Regions from separate parts of the Bacillus cereus group sp. Bce041 genome, predicted to be linked through region 3. Evidence: riboswitches for the same ligand, from Rfam matches in the RefSeq annotation. Region 3 holds a riboswitch; each other region holds the start of a gene.

Region 1 (4,282 bases), on a different contig from region 3:
AGGTTCAACATCTGTTTTAAATTTTAAGTTTTTTGGGTTTTCTACAACATCTTTTACTGTTGCTTTAACAACATCTACTCCGTCTTTTAATTTAATAACGCCGCCTTTTTGTAACAGTGCTAGCATGCGGCCACGCTCCGCTACGTTATTACTCATAATCACTGTCCCGCCATCTGGTAAGTCTTTTAAGCTTTTATATTTCTTAGAATAAATACCCATTGGCTCTAAATGGATTTTTCCTGCGTTTACAATTTTATATCCCTTTTCTTGAATTTCTTTATCTAAGTAAGGAATATGCTGAAAGTAGTTCGCATCAATTTCTTTATCCGCTAACGCTTTATTTGGCAGTACATAATCCTGGAACTTTTTAATCTCTAACTTAATGCCTTTTTTCTCTAATATCGGCTGTGCCTTTTCCAAAATAACAGCGTGTGGCACGTTAGAAGCTCCCACAACAAGCTTATTCTCCTCTTTGCTCCCGCAAGCAGCTAATGTAAATACAGACAACGCTGTAACAACTGACAGTAGAACCTTTTTCATACGATTTCCCCTTCTCCCCAATGGTTATGTAGTTATAAAAAGAGCCGGCATACACCAGCCCTTTTCAGCAATTATTCTTTTACAGGAACAACTGCCCCTTTATATTCTTTATTAATGAAGTCTTCAATTTCTTTAGAATGCAATACTTCTACAAGAGCTTTAATCTCTTTCTTATCTTTATCGCCTTTACGAACAGCTACTATGTTTGCGTATGGTGAATCATTTCCTTCAATTGCAATTGCATCTTTTTCCGGATTTAACTTTGCATCAATTGCATAGTTAGAGTTAATTAAAACAGCGTCGCCTTCTTTATTGTTATACACTTGTGGCAATAAACCAGGCTCGATATCCGTTTTGAATTTTAGATTTTTCGGATTATCTGCAATATCTTTTGGAGTTGCTTTAACTGGATCTATTCCGTCTTTAATTTTTAAAATACCTTCTTTTTGTAAAATTGCTAAACCACGTCCATGGTCAGCAACTGAATTACTCATAATAATTGTCGCTCCGTCCGGAAGCTCTTTTAAGCTCTTATACTTTTGAGAGTACACACCAATTGGTTCTAAATGAATTTTTCCTGCTACTTCAAAGTCATATTTTTTATCTTTAATTTCTTTTTCTAAATACGGAATGTGCTGGAAGTAGTTTGCATCTAAATCCTTATCCGCTAACGATTTATTTGGTAATACGTAGTCTTGGAATTTTTTAATTTCTAACTCAATTCCTTTTTTCTCAAGTAACGGTTTTGCCTTTTCTAAAATAACAGCGTGCGGTATGTTAGAAGCACCCACAACAAGTTTCTTTTCATCTTTATCTTTCCCGCCACAAGCAGCTAATCCAAAAATTGAAGTTGAAATAAGTGCCGTAAGTAACAATTTTTTCATTTGAAACATCCTCCCGTTTTTCATTATCGTTTATCTATTCGAGTCGTTAAACTATCACCAATCCACTGAATTAAAAATACAACTAGTAATACACAAATTGTCGCAACGATTGTTACATCGTTATTCCCTCTTTGGAATCCTTCTAAGTAAGCAAGTGTTCCAAGGCCACCAGCACCAACAACTCCTGCCATTGCTGTATAGCCTACTAAAGCAATTGTCGTAACCGTAATACCAGATACTAATGCTGGTAACGATTCTGGAATTAACACTTTCAAAATAATTGTGCTTGTTTTTGCTCCCATTGCTTTTGAAGCTTCAATTACACCTTTATCAATTTCGCGAAGTGCGATTTCAACCATTCTCGCGTAGAATGGTGCTGCTCCAATAATTAAAGCCGGCAAAGCTGCACTTGCTCCAAGAATTGTTCCAAGAAGAATCTTTGTGAATGGGATTAATAAAATAATTAAAATGATGAATGGTATAGAACGGAATATATTTACGAATGCTCCAATCACCGTATTAATTGATTTGTTTTCCCATAAATTATCTTTTGCTGTCATGAAGAGTAACAATCCTAAAATGAGTCCTAAAACAAATGTCGCAAGAGCTGCGATTGCCGTCATATATAACGTTTCACCAGTTGCTTCTAACATTTGATTCCAATCAACATTTGTGAGTAACTTATCCATGTGCAATCACCTCCAGCTCTACTTGATCTTGATGAATTCCTTCTATTGCTTGCTGGATCGCTGTTTCCTCACCATTTAAATGAACAACTAAACTACCGTAAGAACCGTTATTCGTTTGTGCGATATTTCCTTGCAAAATGCTAACTTCTATATCACTGCGTTGCATCAATCGTTGAAGCACTGGTCTTTCTACAGCCTCACCGATAAACTGCAAACGAATTACTTTTCCATCTGGATATTTTTCAATTAAACTTTCAATCGTTTCATTTGTATCTTCAGAATCCGTTAACTGCTGTACAAATCGTTTCGTAATATCTTGCTTCGGATTACGGAATACATCAAGTACTGGACCTGTTTCTACAATCTTTCCTTTCTCCATTACCGCAACACGATTACAAATCTTTCGAATTACGTGCATCTCATGTGTAATGAGTACAATTGTTAAACCAAGGCGCTTATTAATGTCTAATAGTAAATCCAAAATTTGATCTGTCGTTTCCGGATCAAGAGCTGACGTTGCTTCGTCACATAAAAGCACTTGTGGATTGTTAGCTAATGCTCTTGCAATCCCAACGCGTTGCTTTTGTCCCCCGCTCAGCTGAGATGGGTACGCGTCTCCTCTTCCTTCTAATCCAACAAGATGAATTAATTCATCAACACGTTTTCTTCTCTTCGCTTTATCAACACCTGCAATTTCAAGTGGAAACTCTATATTTTCACGTACAGTTCGTGACCAAAGTAAGTTGAAGTGCTGAAAAATCATTCCGATTTCTTGCCTTGCCTTACGAAGTTCACTTCCTGTAATTGCTGAAATGACACGATTTGCAATTGTAATTTGGCCAGAAGTTGGTTTCTCCAACTGATTGAACAATCTAATTAAAGAACTTTTTCCAGCGCCACTATATCCGATAACACCAAATATTTCACCTTTATCTATTTTTAAATTGGCATTATCTACAGCAGTGACATCACCGCTTTTTGCTTTATATATTTTCTTTACATTCTCTAATAGAATCATGGTGTATCACCCCTTTTTTAAATAAAAAGCGCAAGCGGCTCGTTTAGAACAAGAGGGCGTTTGAATCCCTGACGTAGAGGCGCTTTTTGCCTCATAGGAAGGGATGAAACGACCGACTGTTCTAGCCGCTGGAGCTAGATTTCATAAAGATTTTAGGTCGACTCCGCAATTTTTTATTTTTAATGCGTGTAGTCCACTGTTATCATTACTTTTATTATTTGAATGTCCTCCACATTCAAACAATAAAAAAACCTTTCTGCTTTAGAGAAGCAGAAAGGTTTTTATGCGTATATAACAACATTATCCCTCTCTCTCATCTCTCAAAGCATTTGCTTTGCAGGAATTGGCACCATTTCAACATAAGTTGACGGTTGCCGGGCTTCACAGGGCACAGTCCCTCCACCTCTCTTGATAAGAGAAATCAGATTCAATTTTCGTCTGATTTGAAATTTATGAAATTGTCTATATTTTATGACTTGAATTGTATCAATATACACTCACCATGTCAACAGAAATTTTCGCAAAAAATGAAACTTCAGAATTTTAAGCACCTACTGACATCGGTTTACATATATGAAACATCGATTCCACTAATAACATCGTTCGGTACGTTCCCGAATATTGTACACGTCCATCATTCATTAGCATTTGCAATCGTACATTTCCATTCACCAATTGTTCTATATCCTTTTCATCTAAGCAAATGATTTGTTCCGTTCCTCTTTCTTCATGTACCAGCTCTATATAATCTCTTGAAATTTGTAACGAACAACTTTCATCTCCAAAACGAAAATTAACAGTTTTTTCTTCTTGTCTTAAAAGCGGTTCTAAATGATATTGAGCATTAGCGTAATTTACAAATGATTGAAGCAAAGAATATAATCTCACCCTAAATCACATCCTTCATATCACTTTCTATTACATACCATTCCCTCTCACTAAAGAGCAATCCTGTTATTTTCGCTCGACAAATACTGTATCCACCCTGCATCTCGACATATTTCCCAAGAAATATGTCGAGGCGGCAAAAATTTTGCCGCCTACTTTAATTCCGTATATAAATATTCAACCGAATGAAATGCGTATATCTTCTTCATCAGTGTCCCATTTTCAAAAACAAGTAAACAAGGTACACTTTCAATCCCATACTC
Region 2 (4,282 bases), on a different contig from region 3:
AAAATTGGTGATCGAATCCACTCAAGTAAAGCAGGATTCGACTTCGCGAATAGTTGCAACGCCTTTTTAATATCCCAACCACTTATATCTAAATCATCACTAATTGGATATTCAATTACATCTCGTTTGTCATGAATTGATAAATACCATTCTACCGGATGTATATAAACAAACCTAACATCATAATCGCTATCTTTCGATGGAACCCCCCAAGCACGACTCCCTGATTCCACCGCAAATAAAATTTTTACATCATTCTCTTTTTCAATTCTTTCTAACTCCAACTCGATTTTCTCTCTCATTTCATAACATCTCCATTTTTTGATTATTTCCCTGGAAATTCGACAATACACTATTAATTTTACTACATACTAAAAAAACTGTCAGAAATTACTGACAGCCTAATGAAACGTCTATTGTTGCTTTTCAATTACAGTAGCAGCAATTCGTTCAAACTCTTTTTGAATCTCCTCTTTATATGCATCTACTATTGAAAAATCCATAGCAGCAATATAAATTCGTTCTAATTTATCACGAATCGATTTTGCTTTCGCTAAGAAAGACATCGCCTCATTCATTTTTGCTTTATATTGAATGGAAACATCACGAATTTCCTTCGCATATTTCTCATCCGTCCCTGGCGTAACAATAAGGGCATACATATCAATAATTTCATCACCCTCGCGACTTGGAAAATATTCATGTGGTGCGGTGCTATCAAAAATTGCAAAACCTAATTCTCTTACGATAACCATATCAAGACTATTCGGGTCAAATCCGCAATGATATACTTCAACTTCAAACCCTTTTTCTTCAGCTGCCTTAGCTAACTTTTTGAGCATCGTTGATTTTCCAGAGCCTGGGCGCCCTTTTATAAAATAACGATGTGGTAACCCTTCTGTTAAATTAGGAACAAAATCAACTGCTCCTTTCGGTGTAGCAGCTCCTAAAAAACGATGTTTTACAAGCGATTGTCTCCCGCTTTTATCTGCAAATAATTTCTGGATTAGCTGATTGGTTAGTTCATTTGCTTTATTAAAATCTATATTATCAATATATATCTTCTCCCACTCATCATGTATAACCAATGCCTCTTTAAAACGTGCGTAAGCAGACTGAAAAGCTTTGCTTGCTTCTGAAACAAATCTTTCAATTTCTAACTTCTGCTTTCTTAGTTTATCTGAGTCCCAAGCAATTCCTAAATTTATATACTCTTCAACAACTCCTGGCATTTTTGGCTCAATAACATGCGGCGATGTCCCATCAACAATTCCTACTTTTAATTGTGGGATAATTACACCATCAACCGATTTATTATCAGAAGAACAATGTAAAAATTCAATATCATATCCTTTTTCAATCCATTCACGACCTATTGCCTTTATTAAAGAAGATTTTCCCGTTCCTGGGCCACCCTTTAAGATAAATAATCTGTCTAATCCTTTTAAATTCTCTTCGTATAAATTGTGAAATCCCCTAGCTGTATTACCACCAGCATAATAATTTAATACATTTCCTGTCACTGCACTCACTCCTTCGCAGCATTCTATTTACATAAGCTACAATATGCGAGCAGCTTTATTTGGGTGAATACCTATTTTGTATTGCACGCAAAAAGGAAATGAATTACAATTTAAATATCGGAAAATTCCGATTTTAAAAACTGAATACTTCTTTATCAAGAGAGGCAGAGGGACCGGCCCTTTGAAGCCCAGCAACCTCAGTTTATACAAACTGAATAGGTGCTAATTCCTGCAAAATGCAATGCATTTTGGAAGATAAAACTCAACTAGCATGTAAAGCTCATCTTTCTTGATACTGAAGGATGAGCTTTTTATTATTTGAAAAACATATATTGGAGGTATGTAAAATGAAAGTAATTGATTTATCACAAACATTTGAAAATAATATGTCTCAATTTCCTGGAACACCTAAAATACAACTAGAAGCTGTTACAAGTGTTGAAGAATCAGGATATCAAGTTACAGATTTTCATTCTGTCGTTCATGTTGGCACGCATTGTGATGCTCCTGCGCATTTTATTTCAGGCGCAACGACCATCGATCAATTACCGCTGGATCAATTTGTAGGTGAAGCTGTTCTTATAGATGTAACACATATTCAAGAGCGAAAATTACCTAAGACAGTATTGCATAATACTGACATAAAAGAAGGTGATATTGTTATTTTTCATTCTAATCTATCCACAAAATGGAATACAGAAGCTTATGAGAAGGAAGCATTTTATCTTTCTGAAGAATTAGCTAAAGAACTAGTGCGATTAAAAGTAAAATCTATCGGTTTAGATTTCATTTCTCCTGATGAAGTCACAACAGAAACATCACCGATTCATCACATATTACTAGGGAATGATATTTACTTAATTGAAAACTTAACAAATCTAGATGCTATCGAAGCAAAACGTTTCTTTTTCTCAGCAGCACCTTTAAAAATTAAAAATAGTGACGGTGCTTTCGCAAGAGCATTTGCTGTTATTTTTTAAACACAGCCTATAAAAAAAGCAAAGGCCACTACTGGTCTTTGCTTCTATATTTTCTATTTAAATTAAGAAAGAATTGTTCCACACGAGGACGCACCCAAGCTAAACAATCTATCTCTTTCTTCTTTGTGCAAGCTATCTCTTCTCCATCTACCATTTCAACAAGTTCTAGTTCTAACAGTTGCCTCGTGAATGCTAACATATTCACTTCTTCGGATGGATACTCTTCTTTTAATTTATCCTCAATTTCCCCCAATAAAAAACCGTCACGCATCATTGCCAATGCATCAATCCAAAGTGGCGGCATTTCATATTTTTCTCCTGTAATTGTATCTTTTACAATATAATTCTTTTGCTCTTTTCGAAATTGAATCGTGTGTAAACATACAGTCGAATTTAATGTTAATTCCATCATACCACCTCTTTCATAATATCTGCATAGAAAAAAGGATGCGTGTGCACCCCTTCTTATCTTTTCATAACACTACTGAACCGCTACATGAGCAATCAATCTCATGTCGATATTTTCCTCCATTATAAACGAAGTATTTTATAAAAAAAACCCTTCTTGAAACATTTTATAAAATGTTTATATTTACACAACAAGAACACTTTTCTGAAAAATCTTTTCTCCCAATACATTAAAAGGTCGGCAAAAAAATTTCTACTTTCGTTCCTACTCCTACACTACTTTGGATCGTGATACTCCCTTGATGTTCCTTAATAATTTTATATGTAATCATTAATCCAAGTCCTGTACCAGTCTCCTTTGTTGTGTAAAACGCCTTGCCGATTTTTTCTAACTTCTCATTCTCTATACCAAATCCTTGGTCTTCAACAGAAATACACAAATGTCCTTGCGTTTTTTGATATACACGGATATGAATTTCCCCACCCTCTGGCATTGATTCTATTCCATTTTTAATGATATTTAATAACACTTGTTTTAATTGCTTATCATCACCGTTTATAGCCGGTAAATTCCCATCTACTTGTAAATGACATTTAACTCTATATTGCGTTGCATAACTTTCCATTAGATGCACAACATATAGAAGGATGTCTCGTATATTACACCTTTCATAATTTGTTGGCTTTGGTTTTCCTAACAACATCAATTCACTAACAAATCCATTGACTCTTTCAATTTCTTGTAGCATAATGTCGTAGCTCATCGTATCAGTTGGATTTCTTTCTTTTTGCATTTGCGTAAACCCTTTTAACGCTGTTAGCGGATTTCGAATTTCATGGGCAATTGTTGTAGACATAGTCCCAATCACAGCTAAATTTTCCGTCTCTTTCATATTGTTCATCATTTCAACCACTGTTCTTACATAAGATTGAAATCGTTTTAATAAAGAATGTGAAATAATGAAATAGAATATACATAAAACAAGTGGAATTACCACTTTTAAATCTTGTAATAGCAATGTGAAAAATACGTACTTTCCAATTACACTAAAGGACACTAAATAAAAGTATTTTCTATTCACGAAAACTGGGGCAAATAAAATTAATAACATTTCTACCATACTACCATGTTCAAAAGGTCTATCCGTTCGCAAATAAATCATTAAATTATTCACAAGATTGATAAACATGTACCCAAATAAAAATAAATATTTTACAGAATATACATACCCTCTTTTTTGAAGATATATAGAAATAGGAAATAATGCTATTACAAATATAGGCACACCTATCCCAAGACTACCTTCTGGCCAACCTACCGCTGTTCCACTAATATTCATAGCAGGATATACAAAATAATATATAGCGTCA
Region 3 (4,282 bases):
AAGCATACAAACTACTAGATGAAATAGCATAGAATGGGGGATTTAAATCATGACTGAACCATTATTTTTTGCACCTGTTTTTAAAGAAAGAATTTGGGGTGGAACACATTTAACTTCTTTTGGATATGAGATTCCATCAAATCAAACTGGAGAGTGTTGGGCTTTTGCTGCACATCAACATGGACAAAGTATTGTTAAGAACGGAAAGTATAAAGGGCTATCTTTGGGTGAATTGTGGGATAACCATCGAGATTTATTTGGAAATATGGAGGGGGAGCGTTTCCCTCTTCTTACAAAAATTTTGGATGCCAATCAAGATTTATCTGTTCAAGTTCATCCCAACGATGAGTATGCCAGCGTATATGAAAATGGAGAACTAGGAAAAACAGAATGCTGGTATGTAATCGATTCCATAAAAGACGCGGAAATTATTTATGGACATCATGCGAAAACAAAAGAAGAATTCATGGCTATGATTGAAAAGAAAGAGTGGAACCAACTGTTGCATCGCGTGAAGGTGAAACCTGGAGATTTCTTCTATGTGCCGAGTGGAACTGTTCATGCAATTGGTAAAGGGATTTTGATATTAGAAACGCAGCAAAACTCTGATACAACCTATAGATTGTATGATTATGATAGAAGAGATTCAGAAGGTAATTTACGTGATCTTCATCTTGAAAGCAGTATTGATGTAATAGAAACTCCATGTATTTCGAATCAGTTAACATTTAAAAATGAAAAAGTAGATGATTTGAGTATAACTAATTTTATTAAATGTCCGTATTTTTCAGTGGAAAAATGGGAGTTAGATGGATCAGCTAGTTTGGAACAACAAAAAGCCTTCCTTCTTGTTAGTGTAATACAGGGAGAAGGTGAGTTAATTAAAGAAGGTGAGCACTATTTCTTTAAAAAAGGAGACCACTTTATAATACCTAATTACTTTGGAGGATACGATTTGGTAGGTAACTCTATATGTATTGTTTCAAGTATATGATAAATTTTATAATTTTTATATAAAGATTATAGAAAATATTATTTAAACACAAATTAACCAGTTCCTGATTTTACGGATCTGGTTAATTTGTGTGAAGTGCATCAAATTTTGAGGAAGTGCTAGTGAACCGCATCATAAATAAATGACGTTTTGTATGTTCGATTTTTAAATAATACCTAAGGAGGAGTGGATTGCAGTTATAGTAATACTCCTTTTTTTGTATTTCTATAATAGATAATTTTTTTAAAAAACAGAATTGTCTTGACAGTTATTGAATGGATTGATAAGGTTATAAAAAAATATTTCTTATCCAGAGAGGTGGAGGGACTGGCCTTATGAAACCTCAGCAACAGGTCTGCTTAAGTAGACACTGTGCTAATTCCAGCGGGTGATAATCCTGATAGATGAGAGCTTCCGTTTTTATTTGTCAGTAGCGCCCTCTTTTTTAGAGTGCGTTTTTTGTTTTTTCTGGGTAATAACTAAAGGAGAGTAGAAATGGAGAACAAAAATGGGCAAGAATTTCAAAGGAAAATGCAAGCACGTCATTTAGTCATGCTATCACTTGGTGGGGTGATTGGAACGGGCTTATTCTTAAGTTCGGGTTACACTATTCAACAAGCTGGCCCATTTGGAACAATTCTATCCTATTTGGTTGGTGCGCTAGTGGTTTATCTAGTTATGCTATGTTTAGGAGAGCTTTCCGTACATATGCCTGAAACTGGCGCATTTCATAGTTATGCAGTTAAATACATTGGACCGGGTACAGGGTATACAGTAGCCTGGTTGTATTGGTTAACTTGGACTGTTGCTTTAGGTTCTGAATTTACAGCCGCAGGATTACTTATGAAGCGATGGTTTCCATCGATTAATGTTTGGGTATGGAGTGCTCTTTTTGCCATTTTGATCTTTGTATTAAATGTCCTGACTGTTAAATTTTTTGCCGAATCCGAATTTTGGTTTTCAACGATAAAGGTTATAGCTATTGCGATTTTTATTGTTTTAGGAGTAGCGGCAATGCTAGGGTTTCTTCCGATGACTCATTCAAAAGCTGCACCATTCTTTTCTAATTTTACAAGTGGAGGTTTATTTCCCCATGGTGCTACGGCCATTATGATGACCATGCTTGCGGTTAATTTTGCTTTTTCGGGAACAGAATTAATAGGTGTTGCAGCTGGAGAAACAGCGAACCCGGAAAAAATGATACCGAAGGCAATTCGAACTACTCTGTGGAGATTGATCATCTTTTTTGTAGGAACGATTGTTGTTTTATCTGCGTTATTGCCTATTTCCGATGCGGGGGTATTAGAGAGCCCTTTTGTTGCAGTTCTAGAACGAATTGGGGTGCCATATTCAGCTGACATAATGAATTTCGTTATCTTAACAGCCATTTTATCTGCGGCAAACTCAGGCCTTTATGCCTCTTCTAGAATGCTTTGGTCGCTTGCTAATAAGAATATGATATCCCCGATTTTTGGAAAAATGACGAAGCAAGGTGTTCCAATCAACGCCGTCATTTTCAGCATGGTGGGTGGAGCTTTGGCTTTGCTTTCGAGTATTGTGGCACCAGATACTGTCTATATCGTACTTGTTTCCATTTCCGGTCTAGCAGTAGTTGTAGTTTGGATGAGTATTAGTGCTTCGCAGTTCCTATTTCGCAGACAATTTTTGAAAGATGGAAATTCTGAGAAGGACTTGATTTATCGCACACCACTATATCCATTAGTACCAATTGCTTCTTTTATCCTTTGTCTGGCATCGTGTATTGGAATTGCATTCGATCCAACACAGAGAATTGCCTTATATTGCGGCATACCGTTTATTTTGTTTTGCTATGGAAGTTATTATCTAACAAAAAATCTAAAAAAGAGGGGCGTAGATTATGTCGAACAAAATCAACCCAATTGATGATATTTTATCCCAACATTCCATTATGCTTCTTGACGGAGCATTAGCTACAGAATTGGAGGCGCATGGATGTAATTTGGACGATCCTCTTTGGTCGGCACGTGTGTTACTAGATAATCCGGAACTAATTTATCAGGTTCATTCAGACTATTTTCGTGCTGGAGCGGACTGTGCCATAACAGCAAGCTATCAAGCTACTATTAGCGGTTTTTCCAAGCGTGGAATACAAGAACAGGAAGCTTTGGAATTAATTAAGAAAACGGTGTTACTTGCAAGAAGGGCAAGAGATGATTTTTGGAAGGAAAATACGCAAACGAATAGGCCTAAACCATTGGTTGTTGCATCAGTTGGGCCGTACGGCGCTTATCTTGCAGATGGTTCAGAGTATGTAGGCAACTATGGTGTGACAGATAAAACATTAGCAGACTTTCACCGTTCGAGGATGTCTGCGTTAATCGAAGCAGGTGCAGATCTATTGGCATTTGAAACGATCCCTTCCCTGCAAGAAGCAAGAGTATTAGATACATTATTGCGTGAGTTTCCAGAAACATATGCGTGGCTTTCCTTTTCGCTAAAAAATGAGAAAGAGATTAGTGAAGGTATGAAACTCGTGGAGTGTGCACGAGCTTTTGAGAAAAGTGAACAAATTGTAGCGATAGGTATCAATTGTGCGCCAGTAACCGTTGTGACTGGCGCAATTCAAGAGTTGAGGGCAAACACCAAAAAACCGATTATTGTTTATCCAAACTCTGGTGAAACTTATAATCCAGAAACAAAAACATGGCATGGTCATGAACAATGTAACGCGTTGAATATTCAATCTGAAGAATGGTACCAAGCAGGTGCACGTTTAATAGGTGGATGCTGCAGGACGACACCTTATCATATTGAGGAGATATCGAACAAGTGGCGTTCTTCCGAATATTTCTATTCAAACGAAGCAAAACAGTAATGTAATGGAAGATAATCTATCTTTGTGTGTATTTTCATGATTTAGCTTGTTCAGGAATCTACAGTTACGTTTAGTGGCACAAAATGTCTTTTCAGAGCCACAAATGTGGATGGTAGCCTCGGGAATCCAGTGGACTTTTGGGTACCTTAGGTATGGAAAGGAATCAGGGAAAATAAAAACCGCTTGTTTAATAGAAATGGTAGATAACATGTTGAATCTTTTAATGAAGATGTAGTTGATCCAATTGAAAGTGAAGGGGAACAATTATTCGTAATTAAAGTTAACGAAGAGGTTAATTTAGTTATTTAAAAAAATAGTTCAATAACTATATGAGAATTTGTTGTGGTAAAAATCCTTGTTGTAGTAGTTAATATGGTCATATTTTTGTAAAAAAGGATAGATGTAAACAGGTATACTCTCCTGTTCATCTA

The links. Region 3 has a riboswitch for S-adenosylmethionine ahead of mmuP (S-methylmethionine permease). Riboswitches for the same ligand answer to the same signal wherever they lie in the genome.
Positions count from the first base shown of each region.
Region 1: it holds a riboswitch for S-adenosylmethionine, as region 3 does, so the genes downstream of both, ACUN13_RS20515 (methionine ABC transporter ATP-binding protein) here and mmuP (S-methylmethionine permease) in region 3, are expected to answer to the same signal.
Region 2: it holds a riboswitch for S-adenosylmethionine, as region 3 does, so the genes downstream of both, ACUN13_RS21640 (cyclase family protein) here and mmuP (S-methylmethionine permease) in region 3, are expected to answer to the same signal.

Region 1 is NZ_JBQXON010000006.1:244,835-249,116, reverse strand. Features, by position in the region: gene metQ (methionine ABC transporter substrate-binding lipoprotein MetQ) at 1-540, opposite strand, end outside; gene metQ (methionine ABC transporter substrate-binding lipoprotein MetQ) at 612-1,424, opposite strand; gene ACUN13_RS20520 (methionine ABC transporter permease) at 1,448-2,113, opposite strand; gene ACUN13_RS20515 (methionine ABC transporter ATP-binding protein) at 2,106-3,131, opposite strand; SAM riboswitch class I at 3,442-3,549, opposite strand; gene ACUN13_RS20510 (hypothetical protein) at 3,675-4,019, opposite strand; gene ACUN13_RS20505 (thioredoxin family protein) at 4,172-4,282, opposite strand, start outside.
Region 2 is NZ_JBQXON010000007.1:134,014-138,295, forward strand. Features, by position in the region: gene ACUN13_RS21630 (nucleotidyltransferase domain-containing protein) at 1-302, opposite strand, end outside; gene ACUN13_RS21635 (PRK06851 family protein) at 414-1,523, opposite strand; SAM riboswitch class I at 1,673-1,785, shown strand; gene ACUN13_RS21640 (cyclase family protein) at 1,871-2,503, shown strand; gene ACUN13_RS21645 (hypothetical protein) at 2,532-2,912, opposite strand; gene ACUN13_RS21650 (ATP-binding protein) at 3,142-4,282, opposite strand, start outside.
Region 3 is NZ_JBQXON010000026.1:8,024-12,305, forward strand. Features, by position in the region: gene ACUN13_RS30515 (PTS fructose transporter subunit IIABC) at 1-32, shown strand, start outside; gene manA (mannose-6-phosphate isomerase, class I) at 50-994, shown strand; SAM riboswitch class I at 1,298-1,405, shown strand; gene mmuP (S-methylmethionine permease) at 1,490-2,899, shown strand; gene mmuM (homocysteine S-methyltransferase) at 2,874-3,851, shown strand.